4 regions of the Vibrio gigantis genome follow, and region 3 is predicted to be linked to each of the others. Evidence: predicted binding sites of a transcription regulator. Region 3 holds the regulator's gene; each other region holds the start of a gene.

Region 1 (3,181 bases), 830 kb from region 3:
TTAGTGAGTCGTGTTCTGAAATGAAAAAAGGGTTATTGAACTTGGTTCGATAACCCTTTTTTGCCTCTGAGATTAGGTAAATCGCTTTGCCTTATGGTCAAACATTAGGTGACAGGTAAGATTCTCATACAGTTGGTTGACCCCGCCACATCCATAATATCGCCTTGAGTGACGATCACTAGGTCGCCAAACTTAAGGTGTCCTTTCTCCTTAAGACAGGTGAGCGTAGATAGTGCAATGTCAAAGCTGTCTTTGGCTTCTGTCTCGAAGTAGATAGGCGTCACGCCTCGGTATAAGGTACAGCGATTAAGCGTTCCTTCGTTGCGAGACAGTGCGTAGATAGGCATGTCAGCACTTAATCGAGACATCATAAGAGCAGTGCGGCCTGACTCGGTGAGAGTGACTACGCCTTTAATGCCTTCCATGTGGTTTGCAGAGTAGATAGTCGCCATAGAAACGGTTTCTTCTGCGGTAACAAAGGTGCGATCAATACGGTAATTAGATTGGTTAACACCCGCCATTTTCTCTGCACCAATACACACTTCTGCCATTGATTTTACGGTTTCGACTGGGTAATCACCTGCCGCGGTTTCACCTGAAAGCATCACCGCGTCGGTGCCATCCAGTACCGCATTGGCAACGTCCATTACTTCTGCACGTGTTGGCATTGGCGCTGAAATCATTGATTCCATCATCTGAGTTGCAGTGATCACTGTTCGGTTAAGCGCTCTAGCACGGCGTATAAGCTGTTTTTGCACACCGACTAACTCAGGGTCACCAATTTCTACTCCGAGGTCACCACGAGCCACCATGACCACATCTGAGGCCATTATGATGTCATCCATGTTCTCAACAGTGGCTACCGTCTCTGCTCGTTCCACTTTTGCCACTAAGTGAGCTTCTAAACCAGCTTCCCGTGCAAGCTGACGAGCGTAGTGCATGTCTTCACCGTTGCGTGGGAAAGACACGGCTAGGTAATCCACTTTGATTTGTGCTGCGGTGACGATATCGCGCTTGTCTTTTTCTGTTAGCGCTTCCGCGGAAAGGCCACCGCCTTTTTTGTTGATGCCTTTGTTATTGGAGAGAGGGCCACCAATGATAACTTCGGTGTGAACACGGCAACCTTCCACTTTGGTTACTTTCAGTTGTACACGTCCATCGTCAAGCAACAGGATATCGCCGGCGGATACGTCGTTAGGCAGTTCTTTGTAATCAAGGCCAACAGCTTGTTGGTTGCCTTCACCTAAACCTAGGCTGCTATCGAGAGTAAATTGGTCGCCAACGGCCAATTGGATTTTACCATCTTTGAATGTCGACACACGAATCTTGGGACCTTGTAAGTCACCGAGGATAGCGATTTGAGTGCCGTGTCTTTTTGCTATTGCTCTGACTTTTTCTGCGCGTTGTATATGGTCATTGCTAGTGCCGTGAGAGAAGTTCATACGGACGATATTGGCACCGGCTTTGATGATCTCTTCAAGCACGTTACCTTTATCAGTAGAAGGGCCTAGCGTTGTGACGATTTTCGTTTTTCTTAATTCGGCTGTCATGAATACTCCTAGAGTGAGGCCAAGTAATCTTTTAAAAGACTGAATTAAGTATATGCATTAATTGATAATTTATTGGGAGCTAGGAGGATATTTCTTGATTTCCCTTTAATTATTGAATTCAGGGCTCAAACGCGATGTTTTATTCTGAAAATTAAGTCGCAAATTATCGATATGGGTGTTAATTTTCCTCGAACTATTTGACTCGATACACAAAGATTCATGTATATACGTGATACTGGTCACGGCGATATACCAAGTGACTTCACAATTACTTCGCAAAGTAAAAAAATTACCTCGTTGATGATTTCTGGAGCGTAAAATGTACATGGCTCAACCGGGCCATATTGATCATATCAAACAGGTCAATGCTGGTCGTGTATATAAACTAATTGACCTTAAAGGTCCTATTTCTCGTATCGATCTGTCCAAGCAAAGTGAATTGGCTCCGGCGAGTATTACTAAAATTACCCGTGAACTCATTGAAGCTCACCTTATTCACGAAACGACGGTTCAAGAAGCCACGACGCGTGGGCGTCCTGCTGTCGGTTTGCAAACCAATAATGAAGGTTGGCAATTTTTGTCGATGCGTCTTGGTCGTGGATACTTGACGATAGCGCTTCATGAATTGGGCGGCGACGTGCTTATCGATACCAAAATTGATATCCATGAACGTGATCAAGATGATGTGCTTGCGCGTCTTCTCCATGAAATCGATGAGTTCTTCCAAACTTATGCCGAGCAACTCGACAGGGTGACGAGTATCGCTATCACACTGCCAGGCCTGGTGAATTCAGAGCAAGGTATTGTGTTGCAGATGCCGCACTATAATGTTGAAAACTTAGCGTTAGGGCCGGAGATCTACAAAGAAACAGGTCTGCCAGTTTTTATTGCGAATGATACTCGCGCTTGGGCACTGGCAGAAAAGCTGTTTGGTAACTCACAAGATAACGACAACTCTGTTCTTATCTCTATTCACCATGGTCTAGGTGCCGGTATCATTCTTGATGGTCGCGTACTGCAAGGACGTCACGGTAACATCGGTGAGTTGGGGCATATTCAGATCGATAAAGAAGGCAAGCTTTGTCATTGTGGCAACCGAGGTTGCTTAGAAACTGTCGCGAGTTCTCAAGCGATCCGTGAGCAAGTCAAAGAGCGACTGGCAAATGGTGAAGAATCAACGCTTACTGTGTTTGAAGATGTCACAATTGAACAAATCTGCGCGGCTGCTGCTGATGGGGATCCATTGGCTGTCGAAGTGATTGAACAGCTAGGCCGTTACTTAGGCTCTGCGATTGCGATTGTGATTAACCTATTCAACCCCGAGAAAATTTTGGTGGGTGGTGTGATCAATCAGGCGAAGAGCGTGTTATATCCGGCGATTCAAAAGTGCATCGAAGAGCAGAGTCTATCTGTTTACCATAAAGACTTAGAGCTGGTGGAATCTCGTTTTTATAAGCAGGCAACCATGCCAGGTGCAGCGCTCATCAAGCAGGCTTTATATGATGGCCAATTGTTAATGAAAGTTATTGAAGGCTAACCCCTTTTTCTTGTCTTGTAGCCTTACTCTGAACCTTTCCATGTACTTAAGCTTTGTATAACATCATTTGTTGTACTTAGTTTAAGCATTCTGT
Region 2 (3,181 bases), on a different replicon from region 3:
TCGAGTTAGTGGTTCGTGCGCTTCAACAAATACACTTCTATCTGGTTCTAATGACACCTTAATCGGTTCATTGATAATTGTGACCTGTTCACCACGATTCACTTGCTCAAAAAGCCACTCAATATCTTTAGGTTCCATTCGGATACAACCAGAGCTGACTCGTAGACCTATTCCGAAGTCTTTATTAGTACCATGTATCAAATAGTCGCCAGCACCATAAGCAAGTCTCAAAGCATACTCACCCAATGGATTTTCCGGACCTGCGGGAACCACTCTCGGTAGTTCAATTCCCTTTTCAAGATACTCTTTGCGAATTGATTGAGGTGGTGTCCATGTTGGATTCGGTCTTTTTTGGCTTATCTTGGTGATCATCTCGGGAGTATCGCGCCCCACTCGACCGATGCCGACAGGGAAGACATGCACCTGGTTTTTCTCGGGCTCAAAATAGTACAACCTTAATTCAGCAAGATTGATGACAATCCCCTTTCTTGGGGTATCAGGCAGGATCAAACGGCTTGGAATGCTTAATACATAGCCTTCCGGTGGAAGAAAAGGATCCACGCCTTTATTGGCCGCCATTAAAGAAAGAAAGCCAATATCGTATTGCTTGGCGATGATAGCCAAGGTTTCGCCTGCCGCCACTTCATGTTGCTGTATTCTGCCCACAATACGGCTCTCTTTCGGAGGAAGCTCAAAGGTTGCAGCAGACACCCACGATGAAGTGAGTCCTACAACGATCAAACTGGTTTTCACAGAAAGCAACGCGGCCCTTCGTAGTCGTGTTTTCATTAACTGTAAAGGCGTCGAATTAGCGCAATACGACATACAAATCCTTGGTTTGTCTTTATATCAAAGTTTAGATTATCGCTGATCAAACGTCTCTACAACGTATTGTTGTCTCGAAACCGATAAGCAACAAGTCTATCTGTAGGCCTTTTCCTTTCATCAGCTTGCAATTCACCCATACAAAATCGATTGCCTTTACGCTTTCAACATATTTGGTTATCAATATTAATAAAACTATAATGACAGGCCTGTTTTGTGACTAAAGTCTCATGGGGCCACGTTTTAACTCGCTAATATTGCCTCAACAAAACGAATTCAATTCAACAGAATCGGTAATTGATTAAATCCTGTTCCTTTAATTACCGTTTAAACTTTGGAGAACGACCATGGCTACACCTCATATTAATGCTCAAGCTGGTGATTTCGCTGAAACAGTACTTATGCCGGGCGACCCGCTTCGCGCAAAATACATTGCAGAAACATTCCTTGATGACGTGAAGCAAGTTTGTGACGTTCGCAACATGTTTGGCTACACAGGCACTTACAAAGGTAAGAAAGTTTCTGTAATGGGCCACGGTATGGGTATCCCATCATGCTGCATCTACGTACACGAGCTAATCGCTGAGTACGGTGTGAAAAACGTTATTCGTGTAGGTAGCTGTGGCGCAGTACGTGACGACGTTAAACTAATGGACGTTGTTATCGGTATGGGTGCATCTACTGACTCAAAAGTAAACCGTATTCGTTTCAACAACCATGACTTCGCTGCTATCGCTGATTTCGGTCTTCTAGAAGAAGCAGTAAACCAAGCACGTGCACAAGAAGTTCCAGTTAAAGTTGGTAACGTATTCTCTGCAGACCTTTTCTACACTCCAGAAGCTGACCTTTTCGAAAAAATGGAAAAGCTAGGCATCCTAGGTGTTGATATGGAAGCGGCTGGTATCTACGGTGTTGCTGCGGATCTTGGTGCTAAAGCACTAACTATCTTAACAGTATCAGATCACATCATCCGTGGTGAGAAACTAAGCTCTGAAGAGCGTCAGAAGTCTTTCAACGACATGATGAAAGTTGCTCTAGAGACAGCAATCAACATCTAACGATTTGATAAAAGATACATTGAAAAGCGTTACCCCGCAGCCAGGCTCGCTTGGCTGCTCAAATAATCCCGAGGGGGAGATCGTGTCTAACGACAAGCTGCCAAAAGATGCGGATGGTTTGCAACTCAACTTTTGTAAAACATTGGCGTGTGACAACTTTGGCTTGAGCGATGCAAAACGGTATGTTTTGCAACACGCGAACCCTAAGCGTCCAGCGATGGTTTGTCGTGAATGTGGAGCTTTCCCCCCCTTACTTAACAATCGTGAAGTGTTAAGCGAACTTCATCGCCTAAGACAACTTCACAGCGACGGGCTCCCTGCTTGTCGTAATGATGATTGCGATAACTTCGGCTTATCAGTTCATACCCACAAACATCTTTATCATGCCTTCGGCTACAGTGGCGACAGGCAGCGCTATAGATGCAAAGACTGCCAATCAACCTTCGTTGATAAATGGTCTGGCTCCAATAAAAAACTTCAGTTTCAAGAGAACCTCATGGGCTTACTGTTCATGGGTTATTCCGTACGCGAAATCTGTAGAAAACTCGAGATCAACCCAAAGACTTTCTATGATCATGTTGACCATATTGCTAGCCGCTGTCGTCGTAAATTAGCGATGATCGATGCACGATGGGTTAACCATGCGAAAGATTACGAATTCGCATCTCATTACCAGCGTCTACAGCCACAAAGTAACAACGGTGTGGTCTGGATCGCTACGGGCGAGGCGCATTCTGGCTATATCCTTTGCCAGCACGTTAACTACTCTCAAAATGAAGAACCATCAGGGAACGTTGACCACAACCCTTATGATGATGTTGCACGCTTTGTATCTAAAGATCACTCTTCAGAAGCGAATCTCGAGCTGCCTCAGCCGTCTGACAAACTAAAAGAGCGCATTGAACAGCAGTACCAAGTGATTCTGGCGAGAGGTAACGTTGAAGATCCGATGGGGAATCTCACCACATTTAGCTACCCTTCAAAAGGCGCACTCATTCGACCACCTTATACCTCTTATGCTCACTTCCTACATGTGCTGGATATGTGTAATGAAGACAAGCACGTCGCTATCTATATGCCACAAGATCCATTACTAAGATCTGCCGCTTTAAGCGTATGTTTGCCTCGCATTCAGAGTCAAAATATTGACCTAATGTATGTAGAGGAAGATTCCGGATGGCAAGACGACCAAAGTTTTGAAAAGATCGACATCGTTCACATGAGTTGGTGGCGAGATCGCTGGGCAATTGCGAATCAAGGTGATAACCAGAAAGGTATCTGCTACCTGACCGGTAACA
Region 3 (3,181 bases):
TTTCACTGCAAAACAAGATTGACCAAGTGAAACATCAATTAGCTTCAGGAGAAGTCAGTATCGTGTTTTCTGAGCTCCATGAAACCGTTGATATTCAAGTCACAAAACGCTTCTAGGCTGCGCTCATAAAGGAGCCGTGTTATAGTGGTAAACGATTGCTAACAAGTAAGTTACTCAAAAGACAAGGGTTGTCATGTCCGCTAAACATCCAATTATTGCGGTGACGGGTTCATCTGGAGCCGGCACCACCACTACCTCAGAAGCCTTCCGAAAAATGTTCAATATGATGGACGTGAAGGCTGCTTGGGTTGAAGGGGATAGTTTCCATCGCTTCACTCGACCAGAAATGGATGTCGAAATCCGCAAAGCGCGCGAGCAAGGTAAGCACATCAGCTACTTTGGTCCACAAGCCAACGACTTTGGTGCGCTAGAAGAATTCTTCCGTAAATACGGTAACGAAGGTACAGGTAAGGTACGTAGCTACCTACACACCTTCGATGAAGCCGTGCCTTACAATCAAATGCCGGGCACCTTCACGCCATGGCAAGATATCCCTGAAAATTCCGATGTGATGTTTTACGAAGGCCTGCACGGCGGTGTGGTTGATGGTGACATTAACGTTTCTCAACACGTCGACTTGCTGATCGGCATGGTACCGATCGTAAACCTAGAATGGATCCAAAAATTCGTTCGTGATACCCGCGATCGTGGCCACTCACGCGAAGCAGTAATGGACTCCATTGTTCGTTCAATGGATGATTACCTTAACTACATTACCCCGCAATTTTCGCGTACTCATATCAACTTTCAGCGTGTTCCAACCGTAGATACATCGAACCCACTTAACGCCAAAGGGATTCCGAGTTTAGACGAAAGCTTCGTGGTTATACGTTTGCGTGGCATCAAAAATGTCGATTTCCCCTACCTTCTGGCTATGATTGATGGCTCGTTTATGTCTCGTCATAACACGCTCGTAGTACCTGGAGGCAAGATGAGTTTTGCTATGGAGCTCATTGTGAGGCCAATTCTACAACAACTCATCGAAACCGGAAAAATAGGTTAACAAAACAACATTCTGGTTGATTACTTTTCATACCGTGATCATGTGCACAATTTTGCGTAAAAAATCGTAGCTTGGTCACGATTAAAATCAAGAAATAGTACCTGAAAAAGGATACTATTCTTAAACGAAACACAAGATAGCTTGCAGCGCTCAACGAGTGCTCTTATCCTAAAAGTCAATCCAGGCTTAGCTAAAATACGGAAAGCGGCAAGCATACCCTGCAGAGGAAGTGAGATATTATGGTTCTAGGTAAACCTCAAACCGATCCAACATTAGAGTGGTTCCTTTCACACTGTCATATTCATAAGTACCCTTCAAAAAGTACTTTGATTCATGCTGGTGAAAAGGCAGAAACCTTGTACTACATCGTTAAAGGTTCTGTGGCAGTTCTTATCAAAGACGAAGAAGGTAAGGAAATGATTCTTTCTTACCTAAACCAAGGCGACTTCATCGGTGAGCTTGGCTTGTTCGAAGAAGACCAAGAGCGTACAGCTTGGGTTCGTGCTAAATCTCCTTGTGAAGTAGCTGAGATTTCTTTCAAGAAATTCCGTCAACTTATCCAAGTGAACCCAGACATCCTAATGCGCCTTTCTGCGCAAATGGCAAACCGTCTACAAGTAACTAGCCAAAAGGTTGGTGACTTAGCGTTCCTTGACGTAACAGGTCGTATCGCTCAAACGCTACTAAACCTAGCGAAACAGCCAGATGCAATGACTCACCCTGACGGCATGCAAATCAAGATCACTCGTCAAGAGATTGGCCAGATCGTTGGTTGTTCTCGTGAGACAGTAGGTCGTATCTTGAAGATGCTTGAAGAGCAGAACCTAATTTCTGCACACGGTAAAACTATCGTGGTATACGGCACTCGTTAATCTCGATTAACTGAGCCAAAAATTTGAAAGCCACCAAATGCGAATTTGGTGGCTTTTTTATTATCTAAAGATCAGATACAAGATACGAATGGAACACATGAGGCTCTCGCCTTGTAAACATTCTCGAAGCGAAGCGTACCCTAGTCTCTAGGGCAAAGCCCGTGCACGTATCTTCTTTTATCCGTTGGTGCTTTCGAAGATCTTATCCGCTGATGCAGCGACAAAACCGGTATAAAGCTCACCATTCGCCATTGCATAACGCTTAGCGAACTCATAGAAGCCGCCAGGAATCATCTCATTGCCTTCAACAAATGCCACTGGCACTTTGTCCGCCATTGTTGATGATTGCTCTAATAGAACCTCTGGAGAGCCTTTTACCTCACCGCCAGATGCATTGATTGTGAATCCCGACTCACTTAGGTAGTCATTCACAGCCTGAACTTCATCGAACTTGTTCAGTTGATTGACACTAACCGTGAAGTGGTTGGCGCCATAACCGTGAGCCGCTAGCCAAGACGCGTATTCACTCTCTTTTGCTAGTACTTGAAAATCAGCGAAACTCAAATCCCATTGGCGACCACCAAACAAGAACTCATGACCTTGAAGCTTGCTTGCATCAACCTGCTCAACCAACTTAGCAACGATCTGTTGTAAGTCATTTGAACACTCTTCAACCTTCAATTCACTAATGAACACTTTCGGTTGTTTTGGGTCTGGGTGCTCGTAGTGTTTTGCCACTAGCTTCTTGCTCTCAAACAGGTAATCGCCACATGCCTTATAGCCTAACTCAAGGAAAGGTTTAGCTAACGTTTCAATACCTAGAGGGGCAACATTGAAAGTACGCAGTGCAATGTGATCATTGATCAGCGCTTCATCTTCTTTTAGCAAATGATGTACTTTCTCTGCCGATGGGCAAAGCCTGTGAATGTAATCGTCCCATAGAGATTTAAAGAGTAGATCGGGCGTCATGGTGACTCCTTGTCAGAGGTTCTAGCAAGCTAGTAATTTGGATTAGAAAGGGAAAGACTGAGACACAAAGTCAGCAGCCATCAGCCTGTGACATACTTGTTCTATTATTATCTACCGCCCAATCTTGACGCTGAGCGTGGTTAAAATAAGGAAGCGATACGCCGCTTCCTTATTTCATAACTAATCAATGAGCCTTAGCTCAATATCAATCTAAACTACAGCTCGATACCTGGGCTAAACGTAGCTGGCAGTTGAGTTTCACCACCTTCCATTGAAG
Region 4 (3,181 bases), 1.5 Mb from region 3:
GCTGATGGTCAACTGATTACAGACGCGGCTAGCTTTGATGAAAGTGCGTTAACGGGTGAATCTGTTCCTGTTGAACATATCGAAGGCAATAGCATCATGGCTGGCGCCGTGGTCGTGGACAAAGTAGTTCGTATCACTATCACTTCAAAACAGGGCGAGAACGCGATTGACCGTATTCTTCACCTGATTGAAGAAGCCGAGTCTCGTAAAGCACCACTAGAACGATTCCTCGATAAGTTTAGTCGTTGGTACACACCATTAATGATGGTGGTGGCTTTACTGGTGATCATCACACCACCATTGTTGTTTGCACAGCCATGGGAAACCTGGGTCTATCGTGGCTTAGCGCTATTGTTGATTGCTTGCCCGTGTGCATTAGTTATCTCAACACCTGCAGCGATTACCTCTGGTTTAGCTGCTGCGGCGAAACGTGGCGCACTTATTAAAGGTGGTGCAGCATTGGAGCAGCTTGGCAAAATCCAAACTATTGCTTTCGATAAGACAGGCACCCTGACTGAAGGTAAGCCTCAGGTTACGGACATTCAGCCTTTATCAGGTTGGCAACAAGATGCGATGCTGCGTGTGGTTGGGGCAATTGAAGTCGGGTCTACTCACCCATTGGCGCAGTCACTTGTCGCTAAAGTAAAAGAGCTGAACGTTGAGATTCCAGAATCTCACAATAAGAAAGCGCTGATTGGTAGCGGTGTTGAAGGCGATGTTGATGGTGTTAAATATCAGGTTCTGTCACCGTCTAAAGTAACCATCGATCTTGGTACCGATGTTGTTTCTCAGATAGAAGCATTAGAAGGTGAGGGTAAGACGGTTGTGGTTGCGCTTAAAGATCAAGAAGTATCAACAGAGCACGCGACTCCAATTGGTTTGATTGCTTGGCAAGATACGTTGCGCAGTGACGCTAAAGTTGCGATTGAGCGACTTAATGACCTAGGTATTCAATCTATCATGCTGACGGGTGATAACCCGCGAAGTGCAGCAGCAATCAGTGGCAAGATTGGTATGCAGTACAAAGCAAGCCTGCTTCCAAGCGATAAGGTGTCGTATGTCGAAGAGCTATCGCAACAGTCGCACGTTGCTATGGTTGGTGATGGCATTAATGACGCGCCAGCAATGAAAACCGCGAATGTGGGTATTGCCATGGGCGGAGGTACAGACGTAGCTTTGGAAACCGCGGATTCAGCACTGACTCATAACCGTTTAACTGAGCTGCCAGCGATGATTGAACTGTCGCAAGCAACTATGAACAACATCCGTCAAAACGTCGCTCTTGCGCTTGGTTTGAAAGGCGTATTCTTAGTGACAAGTTTGCTGGGTATTACGGGCTTGTGGGTGGCAGTTTTAGCGGATAGTGGTGCGACAGCTTTGGTAACATTAAACGCTCTGCGCCTGCTTCGTTTCAAGTCTAAAGCAGACTAAGCACAGCTTACTGATATAGATTAGTCTTATTCAAAAACGACTAATATAAAAACGCCTTTAGCGGTAATACGTTAAAGGCGTTTTTTGTCTCGTTAGTATGCAACACAGGCATTCGGATTGCTTATTTTTGTGATACCAATCGGTTTTTTGTGAAACTTGAATTCTTGTTGCGATCATTAGTGTGAGTTGTGTCACTTCATTTTGTAATAAGCTTGGTTAGAGTGTGTTCGTACCCCACGAATTTACTATGAGCTTAAATAAGGGTAAAAAGCCCAATAAGCCAAAAGGAGCGAACTATGTCTCAAGCTGTTTTCCACTTAGGTGTTACTGAAGCAGATCTTAACGGTGCTACTCTCGCGATCATCCCTGGTGATCCTGCTCGTGTGCAAAAAATTGCAGAAGAGATGGAGAACCCTGAATTCCTTGCTAGTCACCGTGAATACACGCTTTACCGCGCAGAGCTAGACGGCAAGCCAGTTGTTGTATGTTCAACTGGTATCGGTGGTCCATCTACTTCTATCGCAGTTGAAGAGCTTGCTCAACTTGGTGTTCGCACTTTCCTACGTGTTGGTACTACTGGTGCTATCCAACCTCACGTAAACGTGGGTGACATGATTGTTTCTACAGGTTCTGTTCGTTTAGACGGCGCTAGCCTGCACTTTGCGCCAATGGAGTTCCCAGCAGTTGCTGACTTCGAAGTTGCAACGGCAATGAAAGCGGCAGTTGAAGAATCAGGCGCAACAGTTCACATGGGCGTAACTGCTTCAAGTGATACGTTCTACCCAGGTCAAGAGCGTTACGACACGTTCTCTGGTCGCGTTGTTAAGCGTTTCCAAGGTTCTATGCAAGAATGGCAAGACATGGGCGTTCTAAACTTCGAGATGGAATCTGCAACATTGCTAACTATGTGTGCAAGCTCTGGTCTGAAAGCAGGTTGTGTGGCTGGTGTGATTATCAACCGTACTCAAAAAGAGACGCCTGATCACGATACACTGAAAGTAACAGAAGCTCGTTCAATCAAAGTGGTTGTAGAAGCTGCTCGTAAAATGCTTTAAGTACGTAACCGTACTTTTAGTCTTAAAGTGCATTAAGTCTTAAATCGACTTCAAATTTTGAAAATGGCCGTATCGAATGATGCGGCCATTTTTTATTTCCTCTTTGAGTAATAGAGAGAAAGTAGACAGCAAAAAGTATCAGAAACAAAAAAGGCGAGTGACTTAATCGCCATCCGCCTTTTGAACATTTGCTTAAGAGAGCTTTGCTCATAGAGTCTACTTGTTTTTAGTACTCTAGATCTTCATTACCGCCAGCGGCTGTAAACCATGCTGTGAGGTGTGTTTTAAGATCTTTTAATTCATCAGGGCCAATCAACGCAAGGCCAAGATCTTCCGCTCGTGTGATGTCATTGTGGCGAAGAGGGCGGAAGCTAACCAACATTGCACGGGCTTGTAGACCACCTAGCAGGTCTCTCAGCGATTCCAGTTTGTATAACGTGTCATCACCATCATCACGCATGCCTTTGGTCTTACATTCGATGATGTGTAGCTTATTGTTCACTACTGATGCAACATCAAGCTCGTTTCGAACTTCACGCTCACCTAATTGACGGTATACCTGAACATTCAAAGAGCGATCTTGAATGGTCGGCATGTCATCTTGGATCTGCTTGACCGTGCTGTGAACCAATGTTTCAAGCCATTCACCGTTTGAGAAGCGGCGCGCGTCTTCATTGGCAAAGGTTAAAATACCA

Evidence for each region. The regulator CRP, encoded in region 3, controls carbon source genes, mostly activating them, when cyclic AMP is high. The targets are predictions, from matches to a motif close to TGTGANNNNNNTCACA.
Region 1: a site for CRP is predicted at 1,779-1,794, ahead of mlc (sugar metabolism global transcriptional regulator Mlc). Genes of this name have one in related genera too.
Region 2: a site for CRP is predicted at 1,041-1,056, ahead of deoD (purine-nucleoside phosphorylase). Genes of this name have one in related genera too.
Region 4: a site for CRP is predicted at 1,612-1,627, ahead of udp (uridine phosphorylase). Genes of this name have one in related genera too.

The regions. Positions count from the first base shown of each region.
Region 1 is NZ_AP025492.1:2,413,145-2,416,325, reverse strand. Features, by position in the region: gene pyk (pyruvate kinase) at 105-1,550, opposite strand; gene mlc (sugar metabolism global transcriptional regulator Mlc) at 1,870-3,087, shown strand.
Region 2 is NZ_AP025493.1:1,607,221-1,610,401, reverse strand. Features, by position in the region: gene OCV56_RS23195 (L,D-transpeptidase family protein) at 1-825, opposite strand, end outside; gene deoD (purine-nucleoside phosphorylase) at 1,173-1,883, shown strand; gene OCV56_RS23185 (lactate dehydrogenase) at 1,966-3,181, shown strand, end outside.
Region 3 is NZ_AP025492.1:3,246,569-3,249,749, forward strand. Features, by position in the region: gene OCV56_RS14630 (YheU family protein) at 1-116, shown strand, start outside; gene OCV56_RS14635 (phosphoribulokinase) at 194-1,063, shown strand; gene crp (cAMP-activated global transcriptional regulator CRP) at 1,303-1,935, shown strand; gene OCV56_RS14645 (DUF1338 domain-containing protein) at 2,113-2,904, opposite strand; gene astD (succinylglutamate-semialdehyde dehydrogenase) at 3,120-3,181, opposite strand, start outside.
Region 4 is NZ_AP025492.1:1,131,523-1,134,703, forward strand. Features, by position in the region: gene OCV56_RS05170 (zinc/cadmium/mercury/lead-transporting ATPase) at 1-1,431, shown strand, start outside; gene udp (uridine phosphorylase) at 1,728-2,486, shown strand; gene OCV56_RS05180 (DUF1887 family protein) at 2,713-3,181, opposite strand, start outside.